3 regions of the Pseudomonas sp. GP01-A4 genome follow, and region 3 is predicted to be linked to each of the others. Evidence: predicted binding sites of a transcription regulator. Region 3 holds the regulator's gene; each other region holds the start of a gene.
The links. Region 3 encodes FliA, which starts transcription of late flagellar genes. Its sites were predicted from a motif close to CTAAAGTTTNNNNNNNNNNNGCCGNTAA; they were not measured.

Region 1 (4,391 bases), on a different contig from region 3:
ATGCCGCAGAACAGCTCGGCGGTCTTCTCGGTGTCGTAGCGGGCCGAGTGGGCCTCACGACCGTCGAAGTCGATACCGGCAGCCTGGCAGGCCTTCGCCAGCACGGTCTGGCCATAGGCCAAACCGGCCAGGGTCGCAGTGTCGAAGCTGGAGAACGGGTGAAACGGGTTGCGCTTCATGTCCAGGCGGGCCACGGCGGCATTGAGGAAGCCCAGGTCGAAGCTGCTGTTGTGGCCCACCAGGATCGCGCGTTTGCAGCCATTGGCCTTCAGGGCCTTGCGTACGCCACGGAAGATGTCGGTCAGCGCCGCTTCTTCACTGACGGCCATGCGCAGTGGGTGATCAAGCTTGATCCCGGTGAATTCCAGGGCCGCCGCTTCGATGTTGGCGCCTTCGAACGGCTCGACGCGGAAGAAGTGGGTGTGTTCCGGGAACACGAAACCCTGTTCATCCATGCCGATGGTCGTGGCGGCGATTTCCAGCAGCGCGTCAGTGGCGCAATTGAAGCCGCCGGTTTCTACGTCGATGACAACCGGCAGGTAGCCACGGAAACGCTCGGCCATCGGGTGACGGGAACCGCCACCACCGCCGCCGTGTTCCTGGTCGTCGTCGTAATGGTCTTCACTCACGGGTGTTCCTCCAGCAGGCGCCAGCGCAGTGTTTCACCGGCGCGCAGCGGGATAACGGTCAGCTCGCCAAACGGCAGGCTGGTGGGGGCGGTCCAGTCTTCACGGACCAGGGTAATGCGGTCGGTATTCGCCGGCAGGCCATAGAAACGTGGGCCGTTGAGGCTGGCGAACCCTTCAAGCTTGTCCAGGGCGTTGCGTTGTTCGAACGCTTCGGCATACAACTCGATCGCCGCATAGGCGGTATAGCAACCGGCACAACCACACGCGGCTTCCTTGGCGTGTTGGGCGTGAGGTGCAGAGTCGGTACCGAGGAAAAATTTCTCGCTGCCACTGGTGGCGGCATCGAGCAGCGCTACCTGGTGCGTGTTGCGCTTGAGAATCGGCAGGCAATAGAAGTGCGGCCGAATCCCGCCCACCAGCATGTGGTTGCGGTTGTACAGCAGGTGATGCGCGGTGATGGTCGCGCCGACGTTGGCCGAAGCCTCGGTGACGAACTGCACGGCATCGGCGGTGGTGATGTGCTCGAACACCACCTTGAGGGTCGGGAACAGCTCGACAACTCGGCGCATGTGCTCGTCGATGAAGATCTTTTCACGATCGAACACATCGACATCGCCACGGGTGACTTCACCGTGGATCAGCAACGGCATGCCCACTTCGGCCATGGCTTCGATGGCCGGCAGGATCTTGTCGATACTGGTGACGCCGGAATCGGAGTTGGTGGTCGCGCCGGCCGGGTACAGCTTGGCGGCGTGCACGAAACCACTGGCCTTGGCCTGGCGGATTTCTTCGGGCTGGGTGCGGTCGGTCAGGTACAGCACCATCAACGGTTCGAAGCGGCTGCCGGCCGGTCGTGCAGCGAGAATGCGCTGGCGATAGGCGTCGGCTTCCGCGGCGTTACGCACCGGAGGTACCAGGTTAGGCATGATGATGGCGCGGCCAAACGTGCGCGCTACATCGGCCACGGTTTGGGGCAACGCAGCACCATCGCGAAGATGAATATGCCAGTCGTCGGGACGCAGCAGGGTCAGGCGGTCGGACATTGGGGATTCCAGGCGGGTCAATCTGGTGGGAATGCTACCGGAAAAGACTCTTGCAGGCACTCGCTATCAAGTTTTGCAGGATGCGACCGATATCCCTGGGTATGCCTTAACGATGTATGACGCCTTGATGTGTTGTAGAAACCAGTGGAGCCTCCCGTGCGCCAGCATTATCTAGCCCTGCTCAGTGTGTTCGCCAGCCTGCCCGCGATGGCCCTCACGTTCCAGACACGTCTGGAGAATATTGAGTGGAAAGTGGAGGGCGATAAATTCGAGTGCCGCTTGACCCAGCCGATCACCGATTTCGGCTCGGGCGAGTTCGTGCGCCGGGCCGGCGAGCAGGCGACGTTTCGCCTGAAAGCCTTTAACGGCTCGTTGGGTGCCGGTTCCGCAACCCTGTTGGCGGCGGCTGCGCCGTGGCAGCCGGGGCGTGGCGATATCAACCTGGGGGCGGTGCGTGTCGGCAGTGGCGATGTGCTGTTCAACAGCTCCCAGGCCCAGGCCGGGCGTTTGTTTACCGGCCTGCTCGAAGGGCGCAGCCCGACGGTGCGCCACTATAGCCGCGACGGCGGTTACTCCGAGATCCGCCTGCTGCCGGCGAAATTCAGCAAGGCCTACAACGACTACCAACTCTGCACCACCAAGCTGCTGCCGATGAATTTCGAGCAGGTCAAACAGACCGAGGTGGGTTTCCCGGGTGGCGGCATCGAACTGGACGCGGCGGCCAGGAAAAAGCTCTCGGTGATTCTCGAATTCATGAAAGCCGACCCGACGGTTAACCACGTCGAGTTGAATGGCCACTCCGACAACAGCGGCAATCGCCTGACCAATCGCGACGTTTCGCGGCGTCGTGCATTGGCGGTGATGGACTACTTCAAGGCCAATGGCATCCAGGAATCGCAGATTACCCTGCGCTTTCATGGCGAAAGCTATCCGCTGGCGCCGAACACCAACGCGGCCAACCGGGCGAAAAACCGCCGGGTGAATATTCAGCTCGAACGGGTGGCAGCCCCCGAGAAACCGGCGCCCCAGGCCAAGGCGCCAGGCAACGCTGCCGCCACCTCATAAGGTGCGGCGTTTCGTCGCCCGCTCGACATAATCTGTCGCTTTATCTTCATTTGCTGTCGCGCCTCTGTAATTTCACGGTTTTGGTCGGTAGAATCGACGCCTTTCCGTACAACCCCGTGGAGTGATGGCATGGCCGACGTAAACAAGGTCGTTCTCGCGTATTCCGGCGGCCTGGACACTTCGGTGATCCTCAAGTGGCTGCAGGATACTTATAACTGTGAAGTGGTGACCTTCACCGCTGACCTGGGTCAGGGCGAAGAGGTCGAACCTGCACGTGCCAAGGCGCAAGCCATGGGCGTGAAAGAGATCTACATTGACGACCTGCGCGAAGAGTTCGTCCGCGATTTCGTTTTCCCGATGTTTCGCGCCAACACTGTCTACGAAGGCGAGTACCTGCTGGGTACTTCCATCGCACGTCCGCTGATCGCCAAGCGCCTGATCGAAATCGCCAACGAAACCGGCGCCGACGCCATTTCCCATGGCGCCACCGGCAAGGGCAACGACCAGGTGCGTTTCGAACTGGGCGCCTACGCCTTGAAGCCAGGCGTAAAAGTGATTGCTCCGTGGCGTGAATGGGACCTGCTGTCCCGTGAAAAGCTGATGGACTACGCCGAAAAGCACGCGATCCCGATCGAGCGTCATGGCAAGAAGAAGTCCCCGTACTCGATGGACGCCAACTTGCTGCACATCTCCTATGAAGGCGGCGTGCTGGAAGACACCTGGACCGAGCACGAAGAAGACATGTGGAAATGGACCGTCTCCCCGGAGAACGCTCCTGACAAGGCCCAGTACCTGGAACTGACCTACCGCAACGGCGACATCGTCGCGCTGGACGGCGTCGAAATGACCCCGGCCACCGTACTGGCGACCTTGAACCGTATCGGTGGCGAACACGGTATCGGCCGCCTCGACATCGTCGAGAACCGTTACGTGGGCATGAAGTCCCGTGGTTGCTACGAAACCCCGGGCGGCACCATCATGCTGCGCGCTCACCGCGCCATTGAGTCCATCACCCTGGACCGTGAAGTGGCTCACCTCAAAGACGAGTTGATGCCCAAGTACGCCAGCCTGATCTACACCGGCTACTGGTGGAGCCCTGAGCGTCTGATGCTGCAACAGATGATCGACGCTTCCCAGGTCCACGTGAACGGCGTTGTGCGCCTGAAGCTGTACAAGGGCAACGTGATCGTGACCGGTCGCAAGTCCGATGAGTCGTTGTTCGACGCCAACATCGCCACTTTTGAAGAAGATGGCGGCGCCTACAACCAGGCAGACGCGGCAGGCTTCATCAAGCTGAACGCGTTGCGCATGCGCATTGCGGCCAACAAAGGTCGCAAGTTGTTCTGAGTGTTGTAAGTTGCAATGAAAAATGGCCCCTCAAGGGGCCATTTTTTTTGGTTGAAAATACATCCGGAATCATCGGGCGCGCGCCTGTGTTTATTGTTCGCTTCGAAAAAGTTCAGGTACTCCAGGAGATGATCTGGAGTGTTTATATTTTTACGGGGGCAATGTTTATTAATTTCGCTCGATAAGTGATGCATTGTTGAGAGTGAGATTTTTTCTTGTAGGCAGGAACTATGTACTACAGAAAATTCACTCAGAAATGTACCGCGAATATGTCAGATGCTGACATGCCTGTAGGATTTATGGAGCG
Region 2 (4,391 bases), on a different contig from region 3:
GCTGAGGTTGTTGATATGGCTGACGGAGCCGGCCATCTCGTCCAATCCTGTGTTCACTCGGGCCGTGGCGTCAGCCGCAGACTGGCAGCTGGCCTGGGTGGCTTCCATGGCCGTCACCGAGGAACTCACGCCCGTGGTCAGGCGCGCCAGCATCTCATTGATCTGCGAGGTGCTGGCCTGGGTGCGGGCGGCGAGGGCGCGGACTTCGTCGGCCACCACCGCAAAACCCCGGCCTTGTTCGCCGGCCCGGGCGGCTTCGATGGCCGCGTTAAGTGCCAGCAGGTTGGTCTGGCCCGCGATGGCGCCGATCACGCCGAGGGTTTCGGTGATGCGGGCGGCATCCTGGCGCATGTTTTCCACGGTGTGGGTGGCGCTGGAGACTTCGCCGATCAACGCGCTGACGCTGCGGGAAGCTTCGCCGACCACCACCCGCGAACGGTCGGCGTGCTCATTGGCGCGCTGGGTGAACGCAGCCGTTTCGGCGGCGTTCTCGGCCACGGTGTCGGCGGTGGAACTCATCTCGGTGATGGCCGTGACGGTCTGGTCGGTTTCCGAGGCATGGCGCACCAGGATCTGGTTGGTCTGGGCCGACGTCTGCTGCAATTGCGCCAGGCTCGACGACATGGCGCCGGTGGCCAGGGTCACTTCTCCGATCATGTTTTGCAGGTAGACGATAAAGCGGTTCACCGAATGGCCAATCGCCCCCAGTTCATCCTCGGCGCGGATGGTGATGCGCCGGGTCAGGTCGGCATCGCCGTTGGACAGTGCGTCGATATTGGTCTTCAGCGCGGTCATCCGGTGCACCAGCTGGCGGATGGCGTACACCGCCAACAGCACCAACAGCAGGATCATCGGGATTTGCAGCATCGCCAACGTGCCCAGTACGTCATCACGTTGGGCGGTGATCAGCGAGGTCGGCAGCGCAGTGGCGAGGAACCACGGGGTGCCTTCGATCGGGCGCATGAAGAACGTGCTGGCCACGCCCTGGTTGTCGAACTCGCTGCGTTGCAGGGTTTGATCACGATGAGCCAGGCCGGCGCTGACCTGGGCGGCAAAGGCCGAGGTGCCGGCCAATTCGCTGATGTTCTTCAACACCACGGGGCCGCTGATGCGCGTGCTGTTGCTGATGATCTTGCCGTCGCCTTCGACGATCAGCATTTGCCCGCCGAGGTCTTTTTCCTTGCTGGCCACCAGGTCATTGAAGAAACCCAGGGTCACGTCGATGGTGGCGACGCCATAGGCTGCGCCGTCACGCTGGATCGCCATCGCGCAGTTGGTACGCGGTTCCTGGCTGGCGTCATCCTTGTAGGCCGCCGCCCAGGCGCACTGGCCGCGGGGCGAAGCGAGGCCGCCCTTGTACCAGCTCTGGTCGTAGTAGTTGGGGGCCGCGTCGCTGTTCCAGAAGGTGTTCACCGCCAGCTTGCCCGAGGCATCGCGGTGCCAGAAGGTGCTGTGCTTGTTGCGCCCCGGCGTGCGCTGGTTGGGCAAGGGCCAGATGCCGCCGCCGAACACTTTCAATTCGCCGTACTGGTCCACCAGGCCTGGCAGCACCTTGTCGATGGCGTCGCTGTCCAGCAGCGGGATGGTTTGGGTGATGCTGCGTTGCTGGGCCTGAACCTTGTTCAGTTCGCCCTGGATCTGCTCGGCCACTTCGGCAATGCGATTGAGGGCCACCTGTTCTTCGGTGTGGCGCAGCTTGGGGGCCACCAACTGTCCGATGCCCACCACCGTCAAGACGAATAACAACAGGACGAACAGCACCAGGAACAGGGTGTAGCGGGCTTGGATAGAGCGCAATGAGGGCATGGGGTCGTCCTTACGAAGCGTTTATTGTGCGACGCGGCTTTGTTAGAGCTTCGAAGGGCTATCGGCTTGGGACGGGCGAGCTTGAGGCACTATCGTGCAAGAAAACCCAGGGCAGGGATTCAAGGAGCGGAGCTGGCGAGCCAGCCCCGATCCGGCGTGGCAGGATTATTTGTCCAGCATCTGCATGACCGCTTCCGGGTAGCGCAGCCCGGCTGTGGCGTTGGCCGGGAAGATGGCCTCCAGCGCCGCCAACTCGGTCGGGCTGAGCTTGACCTCCAGTGCCGCGACGTTCTCTTCCAGGTATTTGCGTTGCTTGGTCCCCGGGATCGGGATCAGGTAATCCCCTTGCGCCAGCACCCAGGCCAACGCCAGTTGCCCGGCGGTCACGCCCTTGTCGGCGGCCAGGGCTTGTACCTGTTTCACCAGCAGCAGGTTCTTCGCGAAGTTTTCACCCTGGAAACGCGGGCTGAACCGGCGATAGTCATCCGCCGCAAAGTCATCCGGGCTTTTCAGCGCGCCGGTCAGGAAGCCGCGGCCCAGTGGGCTGTAGGGCACAAACGCGATTCCCAGGCGTTGGCAGGCCGCGAGGCAACCGTTGTCTTCCTGATCGCGGCTCCATAACGAATATTCGCTTTGCAGGGCGCTGATGGGATGCACCTTGTGAGCGCGCTCCAGGGTAGCCGCCGACGCTTCACTCAAGCCCAGGTAACGCACCTTGCCTTGCTTGACCAACTCGGCCATGGCGCCAACGGTTTCTTCAATCGCCACTTCGGGGTCGATGCGGTGCTGGTAATACAGGTCCAGGGTTTCCACGCCCAGGCGCTTCAAGGTGCCGTCGATGGCCTCGCGAATGTATTCCGGGCGGCCGTTGACGCCACGCAGTGCCGGGTTCGCCGGGTCGCGCACGATGCCGAACTTGCTGGCGAGGAACACCTGGTCGCGCTTGCCGGCGATGGCCTTGCCAATCAGTTCTTCGTTGGTATGGGGGCCGTACATGTCGGCGGTGTCCAGCAGGTTGATCCCCAGTTCCAGGGCGCGGTGCAGAGTGGCGATGGCTTCGGTGGTATCGGTGCCGGTGGTGTAGAAATCGGTCATGCCCATGCAGCCGAGGCCGATGGCGGACACCTGGGGACCATTTTTACCGAGTTGACGTGTGTGCATGGGTCCAGCTCCTGTGTGGGAAGGCCTCCATTGTTGCCCTCGACAAAAGCGGGATAAACCGGCTAAAACCGCTATCACTATTATGAAATTCTAAATAATCCCTGAAGGAAACCGGCCCGTGGACCGTTTTAATGCGATGCGAGTGTTCGTACGGATTGTCGAACTGGGCGGGTTTGCCAAGGCGGCTGACAGCCTGCAACTGCCGCGTGCCTCGGTGACCATCCTGATCAAGCAACTGGAGGCGCACCTGGGGGTGCAACTGTTGCAGCGCACCACACGCCAGGTCAGCCCGACCCTGGACGGTGCCGCCTACTACCAGCGTTGCGTGAGCCTGTTGGCGGACCTTGAGGAAACCGAGGCGGTGTTCTCCACCAGCCGGCGCAACCCGCGCGGCACGTTGCGCATTGATATGCCGTCGGGGATCGGGCGCTTCCTGGTAATTCCGGCAATGCCCGAGTTCACCACGCGTTACCCGCAGATCGATCTGGAAATCGGCCTCAATGACCGCCCGGTGGACCTGATCCGCGAAGGCGTGGATTGCGTGTTGCGCGGCGGCCTGGCGCTGGACGAGTCGCTGGTGGCCCGGCCGCTGGCGATGATGGATCAGGTGACCTGCGCCAGCCCCGGCTACTTGCAGCGGTTCGGCGTGCCATCGACGCTGGATGAGTTGGCCGGCCATCAAGTGGTGGAGTATTTCTCCAGCACCAGCGGCAAACGCTATGGCCTGGAGTTTCAGATCGGCAGCGACATCCGCTTGGTCGACCTGCCCAAGCAAGTGGCGGTCAACAGTGCCGATGGTTACCTGGCGGCCTGTGAGGCGGGTTACGGCCTGGTACAGACGCCGTACTACCACGCCGTTCGCCAGTTGGAAGCGGGCACGCTGGTGGAGGTGCTGGCGCATCAGCCGCCGCCCAGGTTACCGCTGACGGCGCTGTACCCGCCGCATCGCCAGCTGTCGCAACGGGTGCGGGTGTTTGTCGATTGGCTGGTGGAGTTGTGTGCCCGGCCGGGCAATGGGTTGCAGCGTCAACCTTGAGCCTTGCGGTAGGCGCCGGGCTGGAAGCCGGTGACCTTATGGAAGGCCCGGGTAAACGCCGCCACCGATTGATAACCCACGGCGAGGGACACGTCCGCTACGGTCTGGTCCTGCTTGAACAGCTGGCAGGCGTGGCGCACACGCATCATCAGCAGCACTTGCCCCGGCGACTGCCCGCACAGTTCATTGAAGCGCTTGAAGAACGCCGAGCGCGACAGGCCGGTGCAGGCCGCCATGCTTTCCAGGGTCCAGGGCTCGGCCGGGCGTGCGATCAACTGCTCCAGCAGGTTGGCAAATGCCGGTTGCCGAGCCAGCGCCGCCAGGCCGCCGAGGTCGGTGTTGTCCAGCACCTGTTGGCGCAGCACATACAGGAACAGCAGGTGGCACA
Region 3 (4,391 bases):
GACAGCACTCCACCAGCTCGTGGAGCTGGAGGAAGCCGGCGCCCCCTTTTACAGTATGAAAACCGCGAAAAATTGCATTGAGCAGGTTCGCATCATCCGGTCGGCTTTCCAGCTCGACCAGTTGTTCGGACAGTTGCTCTAAAATTTCGCCGGCCTCTACAAGGAAATCCTGAAGGATTTCTTCATCGGCGCCGAAGCTCATGGGTGTGCTCCTTAGAAGCCTAAACTGGACAGCAAATCGTCTACGTCGTCTTGCCCGGATACAACGTCTTCACGTTTATCGGCATGAATCTGCGGACCTTCACCCTTGGCGAGGTGTTTTTGTGGATCTTTTTCAGAAAGGATCGCTGCGCGGTCATGTTCGATGCCGGCAAACCGGTCGACCTGGCCCGCCATCAACACCAGTTTGAGCAGGTTGCTTTCCACTTCGGTGACCAGTTGGGTCACACGCTTGATCACCTGACCGGTGAGGTCCTGGTAATCCTGGGCCAGCAGAATGTCATTGAGGTTGCTGGAAACCGTGCGGTTTTCCTGCTCGCTGCGGGACAAAAAGCCCTCGACCCGACGCGCCAGCTCACGAAACTCCTCAGCGCCCACTTCCCGACGCATGAACCGGCCCCAGTCAGTGCTCAGGGCCTTGGCTTCACTGGCCATACCGTTGACCAGAGGCGTGGCGTTTTCCACCAGGTCCATGGTGCGGTTGGCCGCCGCCTCAGTCAGCCTGACCACGTAGGACAGGCGTTCGGTGGCATCCGTGATCTGCGAGATTTCCTCGGCCTGGGGCATGTGCGGGTCAATCTGAAAATTGACTATCGCACTGTGCAACTCACGGGTGAGCTTGCCCACTTCCTGGTACAGGCCGCGGTCACGGGTCTGGTTGAGCTCATGGATCAACTGCACCGCGTCGCCGAACTGGCCTCTTTCAAGGCTTTCGACGAGTTGATGAGCATGTTTTTTCAGGGTCGACTCAAAGTCGGCCTGCGATGATTCTTTATGCTCCATAGCTCCCCCGTGGCAGCATCAATGACCGATGCGTTCGAAGATCTTTTCGATCTTCTCTTTCAAGGCCAGTGCAGTGAATGGCTTGACCACGTAGCCGTTGACCCCGGCCTGGGCGGCTTCGATGATCTGTTCACGCTTGGCTTCAGCGGTCACCATCAGCACAGGCAGGCTGCGCAGTTTTTCATCGGCGCGCACGTGGCGCAGCAGATCGATACCGGTCATGCCCGGCATGTTCCAGTCCGTTACCAGAAAGTCGATGCTCCCGCTGTTGAGGATCGGAATCGCCGTAATACCGTCATCCGCCTCGACCGTGTTAGTGAACCCAAGGTCACGCAACAGGTTTTTTATGATCCGCCGCATCGTTGAGAAGTCATCAACGATGAGGATTTTCATGTTCTTGTCCAATTCGACCTCCAAGCAGTCTTAAACGCGCCCAGCACCTGGGCGCGCCATATCAATCAACAGGCGTTACACAAAAAGGACTACCGGGGGCGCACCACGGGCCAAGCCCGTCCGGGCGCAGGGCCTGGACGGTATCGTTCGCAGTGTCCCCACACTGCCTGTCAGCGCGCTCGCCACTCTCCCAAACGCCCCCGCAAGCGGGCCGCGCACTGGCTGTGTAACTGGCTGACCCGCGATTCGCTGACCCCCAGGACCTCACCGATTTCCTTGAGGTTCAGCTCTTCGTCGTAGTACAGCGCCAACACCAGTCGCTCACGCTCCGGCAAATTGGCTATCGCGTCCGCCAGCGCGCTCTGGAAGCGTTCATCTTCCAGGTCCCGTGACGGTTCGAGATGGGCACTCGCGCCGTCCTCGTGCAGCCCTTCATGTTCGCCGTCCTGTAAAAGGTCGTCGAAACTGAACAGCCGGCTGCCCAAGGTATCGTTCAAAATCCCGTAGTAATCGTCGAGACTCAATTGGAGTTCGGCCGCAACTTCATGATCTTTAGCGTCGCGACCGGTTTTTGCTTCAATTGAGCGAATTGCGTCACTCACCATCCGCGTATTGCGGTGCACTGATCGCGGCGCCCAATCACCTTTACGCACTTCATCGAGCATGGCCCCACGGATACGGATACCCGCGTATGTCTCGAAACTCGCGCCCTTGCTCGCGTCGTACTTGGTCGACACTTCAAGCAGGCCGATCATCCCGGCCTGGATCAAGTCCTCGACCTGCACGCTGGCAGGCAAGCGCGCCAGCAGGTGATAGGCAATGCGCTTGACCAGGGGCGCATAGCGCTCGATCAATTCGACTTGACTGTCACGTGCCGACTTCTTGTAAAGGTTGTAGCCGCTGGCTGTCATAGCACCGGTCCTGCGCTCGTCTGATGCACCAATCGCTCGACGAAAAACTCCAGATGCCCCCGGGGATTGGCGGGCAACGGCCAGGTATCGACCTTCTGGGCAATAGCCTTGAACGCCAATGCGCACTTCGAACGAGGGAACGCTTCATAGACCGCACGCTGCTTTTGCACGGCCTTGCGCACACACTCGTCGTAAGGAACTGCGCCAACGTATTGTAAGGCGACATCGAGGAAGCGATCCGTGACCTTGGTCAACTTGGCGAACAGATTCCGCCCTTCCTGCGGGCTTTGGGCCATGTTGGCCAGCACGCGGAAGCGGTTCATGCCGTAGTCGCGGTTGAGCAGTTTGATCAGGGCGTAGGCGTCGGTGATCGAGGTGGGTTCGTCGCACACCACCAGCAACACTTCCTGGGCTGCGCGCACGAAACTGACCACCGACTCGCCGATCCCGGCGGCGGTGTCGATCACCAGTACGTCGAGGTTGTCGCCAATGTCGCTGAACGCCTGAATCAGGCCGGCATGTTGCGCCGGACTCAGGTGCACCATGCTCTGGGTGCCGGAAGCGGCCGGCACGATGCGAATCCCGCCGGGGCCTTGCAACAGTACGTCGCGCAGCTCACAGCGGCCTTCAATCACATCGGCCAGGGTATGTTTGGGCGTCAGTCCCAGCAGAACGTCGACGTTCGCCAGCCCCAGGTCAGCATCCAGCAGCATGACGCGACGGCCAAGCTCTGCCAGGGCCAGGGACAAATTCACTGACACGTTAGTTTTCCCGACGCCACCTTTGCCGCCGGTCACCGCGATCACCTGTACGGGATGCATGCTGCCCATTTTATTTCTTTACCTTGTCTTGCTTAGACGCAGGCTACATAAGTTGGCCGCGCGAACTGCTGGCAGGCCATCGATGTAGATACTTTTCACTGTCATTTTTAAATAGAAAGCCATGATGCCTCAGCCAACTCGCTTGTTCGGGCTGTGGTAGAGGTCAGCAAACATGTCAGCCATCGCTTCCTCACTGGGTTCTTCCTGCATTTGCACGCTGACAGCCCGGCTGACCAACTGATGACGGCGCGGCAGATGCAGATCATCCGGGATCCGCGGCCCGTCGGTCAGGTAGGCGACCGGTAATTCATGACTGATTGCCAGGCTCAATACTTCGCCCAGGCTTGCCGTCTCATCCAGTTTAGTCAGGATGCAACCCGCCAGCCCGCAGCGCTTGTAGCTGTGGTAGGCGGCGGTCAATACCTGCTTCTGGCTGGTAGTGGCAAGCACCAAATAGTTTCTGGATTTGATCCCGCGCCCGGCCAGGCTTTCCAGCTGCATGCGCAGGGCCGGGTCGCTGGCTTGCAGGCCGGCGGTGTCGATCAGCACCACGCGCTTGCGCAGCAATGGGTCGAGGGCGTTGGCCAGGGACTGGCCCGGGTCGACGTGGGTCACCGGCACATTGAGGATGCGGCCCAGGGTCTTGAGTTGTTCCTGGGCGCCGATGCGGTAGCTGTCCATGCTCACCAGCGCGATGTTCTGGGCGCCGTACTTGAGCACGTAACGTGCGGCCAGCTTGGCCAGGGTGGTGGTCTTGCCCATGCCGGCCGGGCCGACCATGGCAATCACACCGCCTTCTTCCAGGGGTTCGATTTCCGGGGTGACGATCATCCGCGCCAGGTGGGCCAGGAGCATGCGCCAGGCCTGGCGAGGTTCTTCAATTTGGGTGGTCAGTTGCAGCAGGTCGCGGGACAACGGGCCGGAAAGGCCAATGCGTTGCAGGCGACGCCACAGGTTGGCCTGTTGTGGCTGGCTGCCCTGCAACTGGTTCCAGGCCAGCGAACCCAGCTGCACTTCCAGCAGTTCACGCAGGCCGTTGAGTTCGAAACGCATCGAGTCGAACACCCGCTGGTCTACCGCCGGCGCCGGGGCTGGCGCAGCAGGACGCGGTGGTTCAACAAAAGTCGGCTCTACCAGCGGCTCGGACGCGGTCAACGGCAGCCCGGCAAACAGCTGGCGATTGGTGGAGGCGTCGCTGTCGCCACGCATGCTCAGTTCAGCCTGGGCCGAGACAATGCGCGAAGCGGTCTTGCGCAGCTCGTCT

Region 1: AC3WKX_RS14525 (flagellar protein MotY) is a predicted target of FliA. The motif match lies at 1,738-1,765, and genes of this name have one in related genera.
Region 2: AC3WKX_RS07520 (methyl-accepting chemotaxis protein) is a predicted target of FliA. The motif match lies at 1,865-1,892, and genes of this name have one in related genera.

The regions. Positions count from the first base shown of each region.
Region 1 is NZ_JBYSWF010000021.1:23,511-27,901, forward strand. It holds gene rnt (ribonuclease T) at 1-629, opposite strand, end outside; gene pyrC (dihydroorotase) at 626-1,672, opposite strand; gene AC3WKX_RS14525 (flagellar protein MotY) at 1,829-2,737, shown strand; gene AC3WKX_RS14530 (argininosuccinate synthase) at 2,867-4,084, shown strand.
Region 2 is NZ_JBYSWF010000008.1:8,565-12,955, reverse strand. It holds gene AC3WKX_RS07520 (methyl-accepting chemotaxis protein) at 1-1,806, opposite strand, end outside; gene AC3WKX_RS07515 (aldo/keto reductase) at 1,972-2,967, opposite strand; gene AC3WKX_RS07510 (LysR family transcriptional regulator) at 3,086-4,003, shown strand; gene AC3WKX_RS07505 (AraC family transcriptional regulator) at 3,994-4,391, opposite strand, start outside.
Region 3 is NZ_JBYSWF010000002.1:18,603-22,993, forward strand. It holds gene AC3WKX_RS01905 (chemotaxis protein CheA) at 1-202, opposite strand, end outside; gene AC3WKX_RS01910 (protein phosphatase CheZ) at 214-1,002, opposite strand; gene AC3WKX_RS01915 (chemotaxis response regulator CheY) at 1,021-1,395, opposite strand; gene fliA (RNA polymerase sigma factor FliA) at 1,566-2,306, opposite strand; gene fleN (flagellar synthesis regulator FleN) at 2,303-3,136, opposite strand; gene flhF (flagellar biosynthesis GTPase FlhF) at 3,257-4,391, opposite strand, start outside.